Regions from separate parts of the Sporosarcina sp. Y1004 genome, predicted to be linked through region 2. Evidence: riboswitches for the same ligand, from Rfam matches in the RefSeq annotation. Region 2 holds a riboswitch; the other holds the start of a gene.
What was found. Region 2 has a riboswitch for glycine ahead of gcvT (glycine cleavage system aminomethyltransferase GcvT). Riboswitches for the same ligand answer to the same signal wherever they lie in the genome.
Positions count from the first base shown of each region.

Region 1: linked by a shared signal. The riboswitch ahead of AC25Y6_RS13770 (amino acid permease) and the one ahead of gcvT (glycine cleavage system aminomethyltransferase GcvT) in region 2 are both predicted to bind glycine.

Region 1 is NZ_JBYHFQ010000021.1:356-10,615, reverse strand. It holds gene AC25Y6_RS13795 (hypothetical protein) at 119-607, shown strand; gene AC25Y6_RS13790 (M14 family metallopeptidase) at 1,151-2,341, shown strand; gene AC25Y6_RS13785 (YkvA family protein) at 2,456-2,860, opposite strand; gene AC25Y6_RS13780 (hypothetical protein) at 3,328-4,425, shown strand; gene AC25Y6_RS13775 (amidohydrolase family protein) at 4,426-5,652, shown strand; gene AC25Y6_RS13770 (amino acid permease) at 6,608-7,987, opposite strand; glycine riboswitch at 8,300-8,400, opposite strand; gene AC25Y6_RS13765 (hypothetical protein) at 8,521-8,715, opposite strand; gene AC25Y6_RS13760 (hypothetical protein) at 8,812-9,285, opposite strand; gene AC25Y6_RS13755 (YwzD family small protein) at 9,951-10,136, opposite strand.
Region 2 is NZ_JBYHFQ010000002.1:71,732-81,991, forward strand. It holds gene gcvPB (aminomethyl-transferring glycine dehydrogenase subunit GcvPB) at 1-1,250, opposite strand, end outside; gene gcvPA (aminomethyl-transferring glycine dehydrogenase subunit GcvPA) at 1,243-2,589, opposite strand; gene gcvT (glycine cleavage system aminomethyltransferase GcvT) at 2,624-3,721, opposite strand; glycine riboswitch at 3,778-3,855, opposite strand; glycine riboswitch at 3,857-3,948, opposite strand; gene AC25Y6_RS01995 (shikimate kinase) at 4,174-4,689, opposite strand; gene AC25Y6_RS02000 (hypothetical protein) at 4,720-4,899, opposite strand; gene comGF (competence type IV pilus minor pilin ComGF) at 4,880-5,329, opposite strand; gene AC25Y6_RS02010 (hypothetical protein) at 5,314-5,613, opposite strand; gene AC25Y6_RS02015 (prepilin-type N-terminal cleavage/methylation domain-containing protein) at 5,606-6,043, opposite strand; gene comGC (competence type IV pilus major pilin ComGC) at 6,030-6,371, opposite strand; gene comGB (competence type IV pilus assembly protein ComGB) at 6,382-7,437, opposite strand; gene comGA (competence type IV pilus ATPase ComGA) at 7,430-8,437, opposite strand; gene AC25Y6_RS02035 (DUF2626 domain-containing protein) at 8,759-9,001, shown strand; gene AC25Y6_RS02040 (MBL fold metallo-hydrolase) at 9,063-9,701, opposite strand; gene AC25Y6_RS02045 (DUF2759 family protein) at 9,861-10,037, shown strand; gene AC25Y6_RS02050 (YqgU-like beta propeller domain-containing protein) at 10,174-10,260, opposite strand, start outside.

The sequences.
Region 1 (10,260 bases), on a different contig from region 2:
ACCTTTTTATTTATGAGCCTTAAAGAATACTACTAATCTTTTAGCAATATACTTACTAAACTTTTCAATATGAGGGGGACTTAATATATTTGGCCTTTATCGTAAAAAAACGGCGGTTGTGGAAAATATTAAACTCGTTACATTATTAGACTTGGTGAAACATGGTGATAAAGTTAATTTAAATATTAAGAATGAAGATGTGCATGAAGGAGAAGCACTCTTAGCTAAAACAAGAATCCTTGTGTTTGAAGGTGTAAGTATTAAGTTTTCTGAATGGGCAGAATGGACCGTTACCATTGTTTTAAATCATGATAATAAGAATTTTACGGTATATAAATCAGATGGTCTAAAAATAGATTGGAATAATGAAACGATTGATTATGCCCGTAATCATTCTTATCAGGATATAGAAGTAGAATGGAATCACAAAGGGGAATGGTGTGATTATATTTCATCGACCGTCCATGATTTAAAGATCAAATTAGATCAACACAGAGATGAAACCAAACTCCGAACTAAACTTGAAGAGGATAGACAACATAAATTAAACGCAGCAAAAGATAATGAACAAAAGGAATATTTCAAACGTGTTTTCCAAAGTAAGTGAATCAATTTCATTAAAAATAGTACCTGTGCATCAAACGAAGACGAACAATCTAACTAATTGTATAAAAGGCCAATAGAGATTAGATAGTCAAGTACCTATCTAATCTCCTGTTCATAAGTATGTAATTGTGGTGAATCGTCGGAATAACCTTGTGTGCAGGTACCTGAAATTAAGCGGTCGGACGCGGGCTTCGTGCGGTTTCTCTCGATATATGAACGGTCAGCCGCGACATTCGGGCGGTCCAACCCGATATATGGGCGGTCGTCCACTGGCTTCGGGCGGTCTCTCTCGATACATGAGCGGTCAGGCACGGGCTTTGGGCGGTCTCTCTCGATATATGAGCGGTCAGCCGCGAGATTCGGGCGGTTTCTATCGATATACGAGCGGTCACCTAATTATATAAAAAACCAATAGAAGTCAAGTACCTATCTAATCTCCCGTTCATAAATATGTAGTGAATTGCCTGAACAGGTATGAAATTAAAATCCTCAATACTTCATATACTCTTATTACTAAGTATTTTTAACTAAGAGGAGGTACGACATGGACATATTCGTTAGACCCGGAGATTCGTTTTGGAATTACAGCCAGCTATTCAAGATGCCTCTTCAACTGATTATCGATTCCAACCGAAACATCAACCCACAAATACTTACGGTAGGTCAGCAAATTCAAATTCCTGGATTTGTTGCTATCAATTATACAATTCAATCAGGAGATACTCTATGGTTGATTGCCCAAAGACAAAATCTTCCTTTGTATACACTTTTCCTTGTCAACCCTAATCTTGAACCGAACCGCCTGCAAGTCGGACAGGTGATTAAAATTCCTAAAAGGATTACCTGGAGGCTTGTAAACGGGAAACAAAACTATGATTACGACATCATGATGAATGATATCAGAAGGTTACTAGCCGTTTATCCATTTTTGCAAACCCCTCCTATCGGAAATTCCGTTTTAGGACTGGAAATACCAGAAATCTTGGTAGGTAGTGGAACTAAACGAGTTCATTATAATGCTTCATTTCATGCGAATGAATGGATTACTACCCCTATCACTTTGACTTTTTTAAATGATTATCTGCTTTCCTTAACGAACCAAACTCCTATCCGCGGTCTTTTCACATTCCCTTTTTACCAGCAAACGACATTATCCATTGTTCCGATGGTCAACCCGGATGGCGTAAATTTGGTGTTAAATGGTCCGCCTGCAAATGAGCCATGGCGAAGCAGCGTTGTTGAATGGAATAATGGCAGCTTGGACTTTTCGGAGTGGAAAGCCAATATTAGGGGTGTGGATCTCAATGATCAATTTCCTGCCAATTGGGATTTGGAAAGAGCCCGTAATCCTAAGAGTCCGGGTCCAAGAGATTATGGTGGTGAAAGTCCTTTGTCCGAACCTGAGGCAATTGCGATTGCGGACCTGACAAGAAAACGTGATTTCGCAAGGGTACTCGCTTTTCATACACAGGGAGAAGTGATTTATTGGGGGTACGAGAACCTTGAACCTCCTGAGTCTGAAGTTCTTGTTAACGAGTTCAGTAGGGTCAGCGGATACGAAGCAGTTCAAACAATTGACAGCTACGCTGGATATAAGGATTGGTTTATTCAGGAATGGCGGAGACCTGGATTCACAGTTGAACTTGGTTCAGGAATAAATCCGCTTCCATTAGACCAGTTTGATGAAATTTATCAAGAGGCGTTAGGAATTTTTCTAGCGGGGTTATATATGTAAAAAAACAATAGAGATTAGATAGTCAAGTATCTATCTAATCTCCTGTTCATAAATATGTAATTGTATTGAATTGCCAGAGCAGTTTCGTTCACAGGTACCTGAAATTAATTCTTTTTACTCCAATTGGGATTTACCATCTAATTTATCATCTAATTCAGATGTGTCTACATCTTCTCCAAACCAAACCTTAAGCTTATCTTTTGCTCGTTTTTTGACATCTTCATCAATATACATAGATACCTGGAATAGCGCAAAGGTAACTGCAGCTAAATCATCGGCATAGCCTACCCCTACAGCAACATCTGGAATTAAGTCCAATGGAAGTATAAAATACCCTAGTGCTCCTAGAATAGTAGCTTTTATTTTCAAAGGTATTTCTGGTTTCTGCAACGTGAAATAAAGGATTAGAACAGCATATACAACTGTTGAACCAGCCTTCTTGGAAAATTTTTGAACCTTATTCCATAACCCGTCATTGGAGTAATGCTTTTCATGTTTATGAATAGCTACCTCGTCCATATTTTCTGCTTCTATTATTAACTCTTCTATCTTCAATTCATCTTGTACCTCTTCTATCTTTAAATCATCTGTTATTTCCTCTAGATTTGTCTCTTCTGAATTATATTTCTTGCTTTTTTTAAACTTCTCAAACAATCTATATCCCTCCAATCTTGTTTTCATTATATTCTTAACAATACACCACTTATATTAAAATTAATACAGCAGTAAAAACTATTGCAATAGGGAGACAAAATATTAAAAATCGGTACCTGTGCAACAAAAACAACCAACAATTCACCCAATTGCATAAAAAACCAATAGAGATCAGATAGTCATGTACCTATCTAATCTCCTGTTCATAAATATATAATTCCAGTGAATTGTCCGAATACAACCTTGCACCAATACTTAAAATTACCTAAAATTAGACAAACACACAAGAATTCCTCCACACATAAGTTAGTAAAACGATAGGGGGTCTTACTATGGACAAAAAACAAGCATCTACCTCAAAAGCCAAATCTCCAAGGTCAAAATGGTATCCTTTTGAAGTGATAGGGGTTTTGTTAGTTTGCATTTCACTGATTATCCTATTATTTGCTCCTAACTCACTGGCTGATTTTTTTAATACGATCATTGGGGAAGTGAAACCAATCGTTGTAGATGTTTTTTTAACAAGTGAAGTGGGGATTGCGATTATTGTCAGTGTGATTTTTGGACGATTATTGGAACGGTTAGGATTTACGGATGGTCTCATACGACTTTTTGTTCCAGTAATGAAGTGGCTTAAAATCAATCCAGCTGTTATCATCCCGAGTGTTTATAATATCCTTGGTGATATTAACGCGGCTGGAAAAATTTCTGGTCCGATTCTCGTTAAAGCAAAGGCTACTAAGGCGGAACAAAAAATAGCTATCGCAACAATGATTCAATCTCCACAATCATTCGCTACCCTGGTATTAGGGCTCATTGCACTTTCCGTTTTTGGTATTCAATCCTTTCCACTTATTGTCCTCTCGATTTTCCTTCCCATTATCGTGGTTCCTTTTATTTTATCAAAAACAATTTATCGAGATACCAAAAGGGTTGAATTGGAACATCTACCTCGCTTTACGCCAAAAACAAGGTTTCTGGAGACGGTATTTTCCTCAGCAAAAGAAGGTGTAGAACTTCTTTTGTTAATCATAATTCCAGCTGTTGCAGCTGTGTTCTTCTTTATTGGTGCTTTAAAGTTTTTTGGTGTTTGGAGTGTAATTGAATCCTCTTTATCTTCAATCTTAACTTTCATAAGTATTGAACCAACAACGGGCATCATTTCAATCCTTGCTGCTCCTACGTTGGCAGTTGCTCAACTTGCAGATCTTGCAAGTACAGTGGATCCACGGTTAATTGTCGGATCATTTGTTTTGGCGAATTCAGGGTTGCCCTTGTCCGTCATTTTTGGTCAGATTCCAGTCACTTGGGCGGAAACATCTGATCTTAATGAAAAAGAAGCTTTAAAAGCTGCACTGATTGGACTGCTACTCCGAGTTGTTACAGCTTTGGCATTAGCTGCTTTTTTAACTCCGTTTTTGGTGATTTAGATGAAGAGTCATCGCTATATAGTTAGGGGAAAAAAGATTGTCACTGTCAGTAAGTTAGGGACGATTGATAATGGTGCTTTTGCTGTGGAAGATGGAAAGATTTTAGCTGTGGGGAAATGGGAAGAACTTCAGGAACACTATCCTAGTTTACCTGTTATGGATTACTCGAATTATGTCATAACACCATCCCTGGTTGATTGCCATACCCACTTATTGGAGTATGCACCATCTTCACTATATTCTACTTCTCCCGAAAATCATTTTGCAGTAGGAAAAGCGCTACTCCTTAGTGCCCTATCATCTGGGATTACAGCACTTGGGGAACAAATATGCGGGCATCCTTTCTGTGATTTTACGTTGAGCGATTATCGAAGTGCTGTTTTAGATATGCCGCTTGATGTTTCCTTTGCAACGACGAGTATATCAATTGGTTTTGAAAAATTAGCTCATTATACGGCTATCACACAGTCACAGACCATAGAGAAAAAAGAGTTAGTCAATCCTAATTTAGTGCAACGGATTGCTCTGGCAAGTGACTATCCAGGTGAAAATATTTTTATCAATGCGACGCCAGCAAATTTTACTGCAGATGAAGTCCCAAGGGCAGGTGAAATCATTTATACACTAGAAGAATTAAGACAGATCGTAGAAATCTATCACCAATCTGGTAAGAAAATAGGTGCGCATGTTGCTGGTGAGGTTGCTCTGCAAATGGCCTTGGAGGCTGGTGTTGATGTGTTGCACCATGCACATGGCATTACGGAACAGTTAATAATTAAAGTAGCAGAACAACAGGTGAAAGTTGTCGCTACACCGATGGGCGGAACTCATGTACGGCCTAATTCACCTGAAGAGATTCTAAAATTAATGAATAATAATATTGGTGTTTCAATTTCTACAGATGCTTACTTACCCCCTTATCAAGGAATTTCATGGTTGCCATTTCAAGATCAAACCCTAAAAGGACCAGATGTATTGATGCTCATTGCCAACCCGGCCATGCAGTTATTAAAGCAACATGACTATGATGAAAATGAGATTTTAGCAATGTTAACTGCACATCCAGCCGAAATTTTAGGCAAAGGAGATTGCTTTGGTAGGCTAGAATGGGGTTTAGATGCAAACTTCCTTGTGGCGGAAGGTGTTCCTGGCTTAGAAATTACTGAGATTGAAAAGATAAAGCAAGTTTTCTTTCGAGGTGAAATAGTAATTGATCGAACAAAGTAGTTGTTTGTGTGCCTGTGCAACAAAAAAACCAATAACTCTCTCAATTGTATAAAAAGCAAAAGAGATTAGATAATCAGCTACCTATCTAATCTCCTGTTCATGAATATGTAGTTGTGGTGAATAATCAGAATAGATCAACGCACAGGTACCTGACACTACGTCTAAACTCTGTATATCATTTTCAGCAATGTGAATGTCCGAAGACTTGTTGGTTAATCCAATTGAAGGTTCATTCAATGCAGTACAACCAGCTAATAAAATTATCGAAAATACTACGAGTACTTTATCAATAAGTATTTTAACCTCACTCCCCCCTTTCTTTAGTATTTATCTAATAGAAAACCATATTCACTTCTTTATACTGGGAGTGCTATTGTCGGGTTGCGGAACGGGCCAAGTTTTTCAAATCGAAGAAGAAGCGACTTTGAAAAACATGTGAATAGATTCGAAGAAACAGTGAATATCATCTTGTTTAGTCTGTAAATCAAAACGGCGTCCTTCATGAACTTTTATATACACATATAAATTCGGAAGGAATGATTCGATTGTGTGGAGAAAACTGTTCACTGATGCATCTATGTTTGTTTTCTTAACGGAAGTTTCAATCGTAATTGTGGCCTTTAACGTTACGAAGTAAATCCATCGCCTAGACTCGATACAGAGCCATCCCTCGCCCTAGAAGATTCCTATCAATTACTTAATCGAAAGCGATATAAGTGCCCTTCAAGCGGTTTAGATAACAACGCCTATTTGCTATAAGTTTGTACAAGCGGAAGGTGAATAATATTCTAACCCTACTATCTTTATCCTCACACAAAAACGACAGAGAAGGGTAGCATCTGCATCCCTTTTCTGTCGTTTTTCCTGTACTATTGATTCTAAGTCATTTTGGGGACCTGCTTCTTCGTTGACTTAATGCATTACACTTGAGGCCTACGCGAGGTAGGTCACGGACTTAACTTTCCGCTACTTTTGGCTGATGAACATGTTTTAATTTCGACACCTGGAACTTATACGTTATAGTTAGCAAAATAAACCAAACAGGCGTTACGAACAAGGCAACACGAGTATCTTCCGCAAGTGCAAGAACAACAAGAACGAACGCTAGGAAAAGTAGGATTGCGTAGTTGGCAATCGGGTAAAGCGGCATTTTAAATTTGCTTGCTTTCGCTAGCTCTGGTCTTGTTTTACGATATTTCATATGGCAGATAACCGTAATTCCCCAAATAAAGATGAAACATACTGTAGAAATACTTGTAATTAGCGTAAATACGCCTTCTGGCATAACATAGTTCAAAATAACAGCAATTAGAATAACGATACTTGAGAAGTACAATGCACCGGCAGGTACTTTACGTTTATTAAGTTTTGCTAAACGTTCAGGTGCATATTTGTCTTTAGCAAGTGAGTACATCATTCTGCTTGTACTAAACATAGCACTATTACATGCCGAAGCAGCGGATGTCAGGACAACAAAATTGACGATACCAGCAGCTGCAATGATTCCAACCCCTACGAAAACTTGAACGAATGGGCTTTCCGAAGGCTTGACTGCAGTCCACGGATAAATACTCATAATGATAATCAGGGCGCCAATATAGAAGATAATAATCCGAATAGGGATATTATTGATGGCTTTTGGAATAACCTTTTCCGGATCCTTTGTTTCGCCCGCCATCAGACCAACAAGTTCAATCCCAACAAACGCAAATACTACCATCTGGAATGAGAGAATAAATCCACTGATGCCATTCGGGAACATTCCGCCGTGGCTCCATAGATTCGTGAAACTAGATGGACCTTCACTCGTTGAAAATCCTTTAATAATCATAACCGATCCAATTACGATTAATCCTAGAATCGCAATAACTTTAATCAATGCGAACCAGAACTCCATTTCACCAAAAAGCTTTACAGTTGCAAGGTTCATAATTAACAAAACGACTAGCGCAATTAACCCCGGCACCCACTGTGGTATTTCAGGGAACCAGTACTGGGCATAGAGACCAACAGCTGTTATATCGGCCATTGCGATTGAAATCCAGCAAAACCAGTAGGTCCAGCCAGTCATAAAAGCTGCCATATTCCCTAAATAATCTTGTACAAAGTCCACAAAAGTATTATATTTCAAATTGGATAAGAGTAGTTCTCCAAGTGAGCGCATAATCAAAAAGCAAATTATACCTGTAATAAGGTAAGCAAATAAAATTGAAGGTCCTGCTAGATGAATAGACTTTCCTGCTCCTAGAAATAATCCGGTTCCGATTGCCCCGCCAATTGCAATTAGTTGTACGTGTCTATTTTTTAGGCCTCTTTCCAATTGTTGTTCCTGCATAAAATGTTTCACTCCTTAATTTTCAGGTTAGTAATAACGAGTCTTCTGATCATACTTTCACACTTCTGTCACTTCATAATAAAGCGCTTACATTTTCAATAATTGTAAATACATAATAGACCGCCGATTAACAATAATAATTTGATAAGTAGATTTCCTCATAGACTATGTTGATGTACCCTCCTATTTACAATTTACCACATTTCACCACAAAAAAAGGGCAGAGGAAATATAGGTGTTCACCTATACTTCCTCTGTCCTTTTACCTGAGAGTGTAACTCCTTTGGTGGCACATGGCGCTCTCCAGAGACGCGTCCTATTATGGTCCTTTTACCTGAGAGATTGATTCCTGTTTTTCGGAACTTGCTCCTTCGGTGCTAAACAATACGTTTAGTCTCTCCCATAATATTCATCCGCTACTATTCGATTAATTAATATAATAAACCATAGAATGGTAAAAGTCTAGTCAATATTCTGAATTTAGTCATTATTTTGCATCATGCAGCATATAGGGACGTACTGCTGCTCTCTGACTATGCCAAATCGATGCTTTCCACTATCTTTTCAAAAAAGCGCACAACTTCAAACCTTCTAATTGTTAACTCAGCAATTCGTTTGTCACGTTCTTCGATTGATCCGCTAGTTATCGTTGGAGGAACGATTACTACTAAGTAATTGCCCCCGATTGATGAACTGCAATACAGATTATGACTTACTAAAAGTGTCACTCACACCATTCTGACAATTAAACGGCTGGTTGAGGTTTGAATAGTTTAAGGGACTGGCAAAGTATTTATAAATCAATCAAATCGAGATCTTACTATCTAAGCTTTTTTGTTATCTAATAATAATTTAGTTGCAAATGCTCCAGCTCCTAATGCAACTGCTGTAACGATAGTGAAAAAACCTGTTGCTTGATTTCTGTCTTTTTCTTCTCTTTCGTTATTATTCTGCCGTTGTTTTTCTTTTTCTTCTCTCATCCTATTCATAATATCTTCTCTTTGCTTGTAAAGACTAGATTTTTCTTCTGGTTCGTTAGTTTCACTAATTTCTTTATTAATTGAATTTAATGTTTCTGAGAGGGCAGCATTGTATTCCGAGGTTGATTGTTGATCAGCTATAGTTATATCCTCACTACTTTTTCCAAACTTCAGGGCTTCTTTCGCTAAATCAGCAAGAGTTTTTGCAGCTTCAGCACTTGCTTTAACCGTATCGTTTTCAGGATTTTTTTCATTTTTTTCTTTCATAGTATTCTCCTTCTCTTCATAATTTAAAGCTGTTTTTAAAGCACCACTCACGCAATTAATACAAGTCCTGTTCTAATACCATTATCGCTGCACTGGAATAAAAAACGCAAATACTAGTATTCCCAAACTGCTAAAGACGGCATCTGTTTGTTTATGAAATGCTTGTACATCTAATTTATTAAAAAGGACGGTTGCTATTAGTAGAATTACTGCATTTACAACCAATGCTGTTAGAACACTCAGCAAGTTATGGTGTGAACTAGCAGAGAAACAAGTATTGTAAATAACACTATTGTATTCAAAACATACCCCCCCCATAACTTAATAATTTGGCCCGTTTGCGGAAGACTGATCTTACTGAAAATCAATCAAATTTGTATAACGAGCGCGAATTTCTTGATTACAGAAAATATGATTTTTCATCTTAAATCTTCCAGAAGTTATGTAGTGGTAAAAACAATGTCAAGGGTGGTACATTTCCTTGGCTGTAATCATCCACTTCTGCAATTATCTGAATAGCATCTGAATTGCACGGTGCACAGGCATGGATTTTCAGGCTCTCACGTCCGCAAACGGTGGCTCAAAACTCCGCACAGCTGGCTCATTCTGTCCGCAATACTCAACAACTCCATTCATTCACTTCTATAATTGTCTGAATAGCGTATGAATTGTGCGGTGCACAGGCACGCTTTTCCGCAGGCATCATTTTTCATTTTTTATTCCACCTCTATCTTATATTTAGGATTTAGGCCTTCTATTTCATCCTTGTTAAACTCTATTCTTAGCTGCTCGGATAACTCTCCAATAAAATCAGCCATTTTAATCGAATCATTCTCATTTCCTCGACGATATCCATATTCTAAAATACGCTTGAATTCTTCTTGTAATTCTACCGTTGTCATGCGACAATACTTCCTTCCCTTTTCACTACATGTTGTATTAATTAATAACCTTTCCATATATTGTAGTACACTTTCACTAAATATAATGTCGAAATTAGTCGTAATCTATTAATTTAATGTTAAT
Region 2 (10,260 bases):
GGGAAGTAAATTGTTGGCGGGTGATAGCCAAAGTCAAGCAAACGTTTTGCCATATCAAGCGTGCGCACGCCAAGTTTCTTTTGACGGCGACCCGACAGTACGAATTCGTGTTTACAATGTCGGTTATATGGAAGGTCGAAATAAGGCTCCAATAAGCGCATCATATAGTTTGCATTCAATACAGCATTTTCCGTAACTGCTTTCAAGCCGTCCGGGCCCATTGAACGAATATACGTGTATGCACGTAAATAGATTCCGAAGTTACCATAGAACGGTTTAACACGACCGATTGATTGCGGTAAATTGTATTCAAACGTATAAACCTCATCTTTTTTCACAAGAACTGGTTTCGGCAGGTAAGGAATAAGATCCTTCTTCACACCCACTGGACCTGAACCTGGTCCACCACCACCATGAGGACCTGTGAATGTTTTGTGCAAGTTCAAGTGAACTGCATCAAAGCCCATGTCGCCAGGGCGTGCTTTAGACATAACTGCATTCAGGTTTGCACCGTCATAATAGAGTTTTCCTCCAGCAGCGTGAACAATCTCAGCCATTTCAAGAATTTCTTCTTCAAATAGACCTAGTGTATTCGGGTTCGTCAGCATAAGTGCTGCCGTGTCATCTCCTACATGTCGTTTCAGGTCCTCAAGATCAACAAGTCCGTCTTCACCCGATTTTACTGTAACCGTATCGAAACCGGCAACTGTAGCTGAAGCTGGATTAGTACCGTGTGCCGAATCCGGAACAAGTACTTTCGTACGTTTGAAGTCACCGTTTGCTTCATGGTAAGCACGGATCATCATAAGAGCCGTCCATTCACCGTGCGCTCCCGCTGCTGGCTGAAGAGTCACTTCGTCCATACCCGTAATTTCTACAAGATGCTCTTGCAGGTCATACATTACTTCCAGTGCACCTTGAACAGTCGACTCATCTTGCAGTGGGTGAATATTTGCGAATCCAGGATAACGAGCAACGGATTCGTTGATTTTCGGATTATATTTCATTGTACATGATCCAAGTGGATAGAATCCGGAATCAATCCCGTGGTTACGATTCGAAAGTGCTGTGTAATGACGCATAATATCAAGTTCGGAAACTTCCGGAAGTTCTGCAACTTCCTCGCGAACAAATCCTTTTGGCAATAAGCCGGAAAGGTCAAGTTCAGGCACATCCAGTTCAGGAAGACTATAGCCTATCCGTCCTTCTCTAGTAAGTTCAAATATTAATGCCTGGTTATCTTTATGCATGAAGGGCCTCCATTTCCTGCACAAGTGCATCGATTTCTTCTTTCGTACGCTGTTCAGTCACAGCGATTAGAGCATGGTTTGCAAATTCAGGATACGTCAAACCTAAGTCATAGCCGCCGATTATCCCTTTTGTAAATAATGTTGTATTCACTTCTTTAACAGACTGTTTGCAATCAACGACAATTTCGTTAAAATGCGATCCACTAAATTTAACTTCAAACCCGGCTTTTTCAAATGCTTCCTTCGCATAACGTGTTTTCACAATGTTCTGATATGCAATTTCTTGCGCGCCTATTTTCCCAAGTGCAGTCATCGCAACAGAAGCTGCAAGTGCATTCAGGGCTTGGTTCGAACAGATGTTAGACGTCGCTTTATCACGACGGATATGCTGCTCTCGTGCTTGAAGTGTCAAAACGTAACCTCTGCGGCCCTCATCATCCGTCGTTTCTCCAACAAGACGCCCAGGTACTTTTCGCATCAACTTTTTCGTCACTGCGAAATAGCCACAATGTGGTCCGCCGAAAGATTCTGGAATGCCGAACGGCTGTGCATCTCCTACCGTGATGTCAGCGCCTAGCTTGCCAGGTGGCGTCAGTATTCCAAGTGCAAGTGGATTTGATGATACAACGTACAATCCGCCTTTAGCGTGTGTAATTTCCCCGATTTTTTGAATGTCTTCGATTTGACCGAAGAAGTTCGGGTATTGAACTAAAACAGCGGCTGTATTCTCGTCTATCAATTCTTCCAGCATCGCCATATCTGTTACGCCATCTTTTTGTGGAATCATGACCACTTCGATATTTTGACCTGATGCATAGGAAAGCACTACATCACGAGATTCCGGATTAACCGTCTCGGAAACAAGAAGTTTCTTCCGACGCGTATGTCCAGATGCAAGCGTTCCCGCTTCTGCAAGAGCCGTTCCGCCATCGTACATAGATGAGTTTGCAAGATCCATACCAGTCAGCTCACAAATCATTGTTTGGAACTCAAAAATCGCTTGCAACTCACCTTGCGAAATTTCCGGTTGGTAAGGCGTATAAGCCGTATAGAACTCAGAACGCGAAATAACATGGTCAACAATGATTGGTTTGTAATGATCATAAACCCCTGCACCTAAGAATGATGCATATGTGCGCGCATCCGCATTTTTCGACGCAAGTTTTGACAGTTCTTTTGTTAATGAAGTTTCAGATTTCGCTTTTTTAATATTGTATTCGCCTTTAAATCGGACCTTTTCAGGAATGTCCGCAAAAAGTTCATCTATGGATGAAATACCAATTGTTTTCATCATTTCAGCGCGATCAGTTTCAGTCATAGGAATATAACGATGCTGCATGTCCTCTTAACCCCTTTTCATAATGTTAGTATGATTAGCGTTTATAAAATGGTGTAGCAATAATTACAGCTTTCAAACGTTTATTTCGAATTTCTATTTCAACTTCAGTTCCTTCAGCAGTATGCTCACGATTCAAAAGCGCAAAACCTATATTCTTTTTAAGTGTTGGTGATTGTGTACCCGTCGTGACTTCACCGATTTGTTCTTCACCGAGGAATACTTTGTAACCAGTACGTGGAATCCCTTTATCAATCATTTCCAAACCGATAAGTTTACGCGGTACACCATTCTCTTTTTGTGCAGATAAAGCTTCTTTCCCATGGAAATCTGCTTCTTTATTTACTTTGACTACAAAACCTACACCCGCTTCAAGTGGTGAGATCTCTTTTGACAATTCTTGTCCATATAACGGTAAACCCGCTTCGAAACGAAGTGTATCACGTGCTCCAAGACCCGCTGGTACGACGCCTTCACTTTCGCCTGCTTTCAGGATAGCAGACCATAGTTCAACAATCGCTTCCGGTGATCCATAAATTTCAAAACCATCTTCTCCTGTGTATCCTGTACGGGATACAAGCACTTTCTGACCTGAAATCTCGACATTTTCCTTGAAACGGAAAAACTTAATGTCTTCAAGCGGCTCGTTTGTCAACTTCTGAAGGACTTCCTGCGCTATTGGTCCTTGCAAAGCTAGAAGTGCATAGGAAGATGATACATTTTCAATTTTAACATCATCAGTCACGTAACTGTTCATCCACTCGAGATCTTTGTCGATATTTGACGCGTTGACAACAAGCAGATAGTCGTTTTCACCACGTTTGTAAATTAGAAGGTCGTCTACAGTTCCGCCATCTTCATAACACATAGCGGTATATTGCGCTTGTCCATCTTTAAGTTTCGAAACATCGTTCGTAACCATTTTTTGCAAATAAGGAAGAGAACCTTCCCCACTTACAAGCACTTCACCCATATGGGATACATCAAATAATCCTGCTTTCGTACGTACAGCTTCGTGTTCCGCTTTTATACTCGAGAATTGAACAGGCAATTCCCAACCACCAAAATCGATTGTTTTCCCGCCATACTCAGCATAGCTATCAAAAAGGACGGTACGTTGTAAAGTTTCTGACATAATTCATTCCCCCTTGGAAAATTGATAAAAAAGGACAGAGGTCCCCTAAGAAGAGAACCTCTGTCCTTGTACCTGAAAGTTTGACCTTACGGCTTTCCTCGTTGGTGGCCGATTATCCGGCACTCTCCAGAGATGCGTCCTGTATGAGTCTTGTTACCTGAGAGATTCATAACATAAGTTACTTGCTCCTTCGGCGACGCCTTTGCGTGCTCTCCTCATACAATCATTCGCGCTATTCAATTGAAATGAAAATGAATAAGATTCGGACAACTATTGCCCTTTCGCCTTATATCTTAACATTTCATCCATGTAAGTGCAATGCTTTTTAATTGACTGTCGTTTTAACGAACATTTATGCCTTTATAACCAAAAACGTTCGTGTATATCTTTGAAAATTAAACTTTCTGCTAACTATAGTTTTAAAAATCTAATCAACAGCTGATTTCCACTTATTACTTTTCCCCTTTAAGACGGCCAATTTGAAAAGCAATATAATCTACAATATCTCTTAACGAACGCTTTTCAGTTTCCACTTTAAAATGGGCACTTTGTAAGTAAAAAGGTTTTCGCGCATTAAATAAACCTTCAAGGTCGCTTCGGCTAGACCTTTGCACAATTGGACGATTCCGGTCGGTTGATATTCGCCTCCATATGTCACGAAATGGAGCATTAAGGAAAAAGACAAGTCCCGTCTCACGCATGACTTCCCTATTTTCCTTTCTCATCGCCACACCTCCGCCCGTTGCAATGATACAATATTCATCACGAAATGAGCGGAGAAAATCCGTTTCCAAATTACGGAAATACTCCTCGCCGTGCAGTTCAAATATTTGTGGAATCGACAAACCTGTCATCTTTACGATTTCATTATCCATATCGTAAAAGGGCATTCTTGTTGCATAACTAAGTCGTTTGCCGATTGCACTTTTTCCACATCCCATAAAACCAACTAAATATACTTTCTTCATCTCATCACCCATTTGGCAGAACGAATATGCTTATCCGCTCCGTTTCATTGTCCTCACCGTTTCGTTCTCATAATACGTCTCAAGCGAATCGTAATTCCTTTGTAGACTATCATGCCATGAAACGAGGGAGAAAAGAAAGAGACTAACGAAAAATAATAAAATAATTGTTGCTGCAAGCATGGCTCCATTTTCATTCCGGATACAATCCAACCGCAAACCCCCTTACTTTTACTGAACCATTAAGCAGCAATACATGAGCAGTTAAAGTCATACCGTCATAAGTGAATCTCACTGACTGAACTCCCGTAATCAATGGGACATGTCCCTCTCCGTTAACTAGTTTTCTAATGACAGTCCCACTTTGTCCTATGTTTATCCTCCCACGGCTTGTGACAAGACGAAAAGTAGTTCCTTCATAAAGCAATTGAATTTCACTAACATCTGAAAGCAGTTTTTGCATATCCAGTGAAAACAGTTCCCACTCTGTGGAGGAGGTGTCAAAGAACTTTTCCTCTATTGGCTCTTTCCAAAAAAAGAACAAAATAAATAAATGAAGAAAAATAGACAATACAGTTAGTTGGAAAATGCTTTCTAGGAACGTATAGCCCTTTTCGTCACGTACCTTTAGGTATTTACGCATTTATCGTACACCTTATCAATAATTTCATATGACACACAGACAGCTTGTCCATGAATGGACCACTTATAATCGATTTCTTCAATCTTCCGGACACCTTCCGATAATCCATATGCTTTAAAATAGATAGCGCCTTGTAATGCGGTTTCCGAAGCATACATTGCCGCCTTTTTTAACTGTAGTTTGGAAGTCGCGAAAGTGGAGAAAGGAAGTAGTGTGCCAAATATCACAATTACTATAGTCAATGTCAGTATCGTTTCCGGCCACGAATAGCCCCCTTCATTCATAAATAATCATCCTTCCACGCTGAAATTGTAACCGTATTTCAATCACACCTGAACTTGTCGAGAATGCAAGTGTGCCAGCTTTAATAATATCTCCGTTTGCATGAAACCCCACTTTCGATGATGTACTACTGCTTAGATAATGCATGCCTTCAGGAAATACATTCCTTGCAATTACTTTTCCACTTAGTTCAGAAGTAGTAAATTCAGATCCGGAATGTTTGAACTCCAATTGGGTTATTACAGAATTCGCCATGGAATAGGCTTGCATGTCTTGCACGGACGCAATAAATACTTGAAGGGCATCATCTTCTGATTTCACTCGAATCCATTGATCCCCGATAGGTAAAATGATTGCTGTCATAATTGACAGGACAGCTAATACAAGAATCATTTCAAGGAACGTGAATCCACTTTCCCTAGTTTCCTCCACCGTCTGCTCCTGAACCTGCCGTCCCACCCACTTTATCCACTTTGCCGTCCACTATTACTAAAAGGGTTCCGTCTGGACACTGCGCAGTTCCCGGTAAATATTGTTCATCTTCTAAATTACTCATAGTTGGCACGTGTTTTTTGTCCATTTTATAAGCCTCAACCTGGCCTTGTACCATTTTGATGTAAGCTGCGCAGCCTTTTTCATCAATTGACTTAGAATGTTTTGTGACATTTGGAATGGCAATGAGAATGAGAACCGAGATGATTAATAATACGATCATCATTTCGATTAATGTGAACCCTTTTTCATTACGAATTAATTTCATATAACCCCTCCTATAATTTATCCATCATTCCGTAAACGGGTAATAATAATGCGAGATACGCTGCTAAAATACAAATTGCGATGATACTGAATAAAGCTGGTTGAAGAACCGCTAAAGCCTTTGTCAGATTTTCGTCGATTGTTTCACTGAGTTGCTCGCTGTACAGTTGCAACTCTTTCGGTAGAAAACCGCTATCCGCACCATGTTTGGCAAATGCAGATAACTGCTCCTTTAATCCCTTTGTTCTGCTGACAGCAGTATGAAATGATTCTCCGAAAATGACTTGTTCTTTTACATTTCCAGCAATTTCACTTAAAACTGAATCCACTTTTTGATGAATTAATATATCTAGCGCGTCTTGCATAGATAATCCCGATTGAAGTAAGCTTCCAACTTCACTTGAAAAGTCTCGGGTCTTTACTGTTGAAAAAAAACTTCCTGCGATAGGAATAGTCATCATTACTTGTATTTTAGTTTCGGGTAGCAGTTTGCTATAAACAAAGATGCCAATAACCGTGAGCAGTGCCGTTATTAACGCAATACTTATAATGACATCAGGAATTTTCGTAACAAGTGAGGGCAACATTGAAACGAACCCATCCCCTTCATTTCCCCTTGAAATTGCAAGGTTTTCCATATTGGGCAGAAAAAACTTACGAAACGCTATTAGCAGTGCTGAAATAATAAGAAAAAGGAAAACTGGATAAATTAAAAGGTTTTTTAATTTTTTCTTTTTTTCTTCAGCTCTTTCGAGACGTACAGACACCCCCTCCAAAGCTTGTGCAACGCGCCCATCTATTTCCGCAATCGCAACAGGAAGAAGTACCCCCGATGAAAATCCTAACCGCGCCAACACGTGGGTCACCCCAAAACCTTCTTTAAAATCGGCATCCATCATTTCCAACATCGGATTATAAACTTTCATATGGTGTGGCAATAGTAAAGTAACGCCATCATAGAAGGTATAGCCTTCTGTTAGTAAAACAGCTAGTCTTTTCAGAAATACCGGTCGATTTTGAAGAGTTCTCTTTTTACGCAACATTGATTTACTTAAACGTCTATCCATCCCGTATCACACTTGAGCGGCTATATTTCCGGATGAGCGACTCCACTTTTAAATCATCCGGTACGATTACTCTTTCCCCGCTCATAATTGAGTCAGTAATTTGGGCAAGCCTATCTCCTTGAATAATTTCAAATACAGCCCCTCTTTCACCGGAACTATTTCGAATTAGGCGTTGGGCTGAAATGCATACGATTGTTTGTCGTAATTCTTCCGCGGAAACACCAAAATCCATCATCCTATAAAAACAACCGACAGGATCCTTGGAGTGAACAGTAGTTAATACCAAATGACCGGTCAATGCTGCTTGAACTGCGATTTTAGCGGTTTCACTGTCTCGAATTTCACCTATCATGATCACATCAGGTGAATGGCGCAATATCGCTTTAAGGCCAGCGGAGTATGTCATGCCGGAACGCTCATTTACTTGAATTTGTAGAAGATGTGAATGATTATTTTCAACAGGATCTTCCAATGTAATCACATGTCGCTCAAGATTATTTACACAATGGGCCGTTAAAGAATAGATAGTAGTCGTCTTTCCACTTCCAGTCGGACCGGTCAATAGAAGCAGTCCCTGCGGCTCAGACATCGCCTGACGCAATTTATCTGCCCATTCTTTCTCCATACAGAGCTCGTCGATGGAAACAATCCGGTCATGCCTTTGCAGCCGAATGACAACACTTTCTTTCATTTGAATTGAAGGGATTGTTGATACGCGAAAAGAAAAATTCTCTCCTTGGAATTGTTTGTGAAATGAACCACTTTGGGGTTTACGTTTATCGCTGATGTCGAGTGAGGACAAAAATTTGTAAAATGAAATCATACGGCCCGCTAACTGTGGGGGAATTGTTCCAGACCGGTCCAGTTTCAAATCTTTTTTGAAGGATATATCATATCCTTCCTTCGTGGGGATAAGGTGGATATCTGAAGCTTCATATTTAATCGCTTTTTCTAAGAGTTGAAAACTTTTCTGTTCTACTACGTTGTCATTTCTAATCATTAAACACCCCTCTTTCTTTTTTAAATGTAACGGTATTTAACTGTTTAATAGGTTGAATAATCTGCATTCAACCTATGTCATATTATACGATTTTGAATTGCAGATTGGAATACTTTCCTTCAAAGTCGAATTGTGTATCGCGGAAAAGAAGGGATATTTCATATTTGGCCTTTTTTTACCTAGTAAATCTCATTTTTCATAAAAATACAGCTTATACACGTCTTTGTCACAATGAAAGAACGATTGGAGTTTACATCTGCAGTTGTTATCCTTTATAATGAATGGGAGCTTATTGTAATGTTTTATTAAGGAGGGACGCACATGGATAACATGTTTAAGTTGATGGGCTTCTGGACTGGTATTTTCGCAGTAATGTTTTATATTGGAGACATGCTGCCAGCCGCACTTCTTTTTGTTGCGAACACAGGGTTCTTCCTACTACTTGGATATTTGAACCTGACAGAGCGTATGTACATGTACCTATTCGGAGCTTATCTGATGGTGTTTATGGTTGGTTTCAGCTACTACTCAACGTTTATTCACGTACCTGGCGCTGGCCACTAATAGTACATACAAAAAAACAGCCTATTTCTGGCTGTTTTTTTGTTTTAAATGAATCATTCGCTTAAAATCCGTTCAAAAAAGGGTTTGAGTCTTTTTCATCCCCGGGATTAGTTGGAGCTCCATGTCCAGGGTAAATTACAAAATCATCATCTAAAGATAATAACTTGTCATGAATAGATGTAAGTAAAACTCCCGTATTTCCTCCAGGTAAATCCGTCCTACCAACACCTTGCTTGAATAATGTATCTCCTACAATCGCGAAGCGAGATGATGTAAAGACGTACGAAACACTTCCTGGAGAATGGCCAGGTGTATGCCTTGCCTCAAAGGTAAATGGTCCAATAGACATTATTCCTTCATTGAAAATAATTTCATCTGCTTTTTTGCAATATATATCCGGTAGTTGTGGATATTTGGCAGATCCATTCAGTTTTGGATCCAGGAGCCAATCTTGCTCCTCTTCATGAATATAGACTGGAATGTTATAGCGATCTCTAATACTCTCAACTGCTCCGATATGATCGAAGTGCCCATGAGTCAGAAGAACCGCAATCGGGGTTAGTTCCTTGCTTTTTATCTTATTAATAAGCCGTCCACTTTCTTCACCAGGATCTATGATTAGGCAATTACCCGCTTCATCACTTATGATGTAACAATTTGTCTGTATCGGTCCAAGCGAGTATGTATTGATTTTAAGCATGGCCTCCACCTCCTTCAAAACATATTACGCAAGATGAAATACAATTTCAAATAATCGTCACTTATATACCTCGACAAAAATGTTTGGAAACAGTACAATAGAAGAGGAATATCGCTAAATCGGCATTCATTTTTTATTGTTGAAAGGAGTGTCATCCCTATGAACTTATTGATGGTCATTTTTGGACTCATCGCAATCTTAGCGGTTGTTGGTACAGTCCAAGCATTCAAGCAACGAAACGCTTTAAGTATTTTATTTAATCTTGGAGCTGCAGTTATTTTCGGCGGCTTCACAATTGCTACACTTGTTTTTCAAGGGTTCCCACCTACTGCATAATTAGAACAAAAAGACTCTCCTGCGTTAATTCGCAGGAGAGTCTTTTTTTGAATAGAACTATTAACTTCTTAAAATATAGTCAATTCACAAATCCATCCGGGTCGTGCTTTAGCAGACGCCCAGTCTCAGTGTTCTATCATTCAGTAAAATTTAGCCACAAATTCTCAACCGCGGAAACTACATCAATCAAATTTTCCGAGGAATTGCCTGTTAAACATTTTTC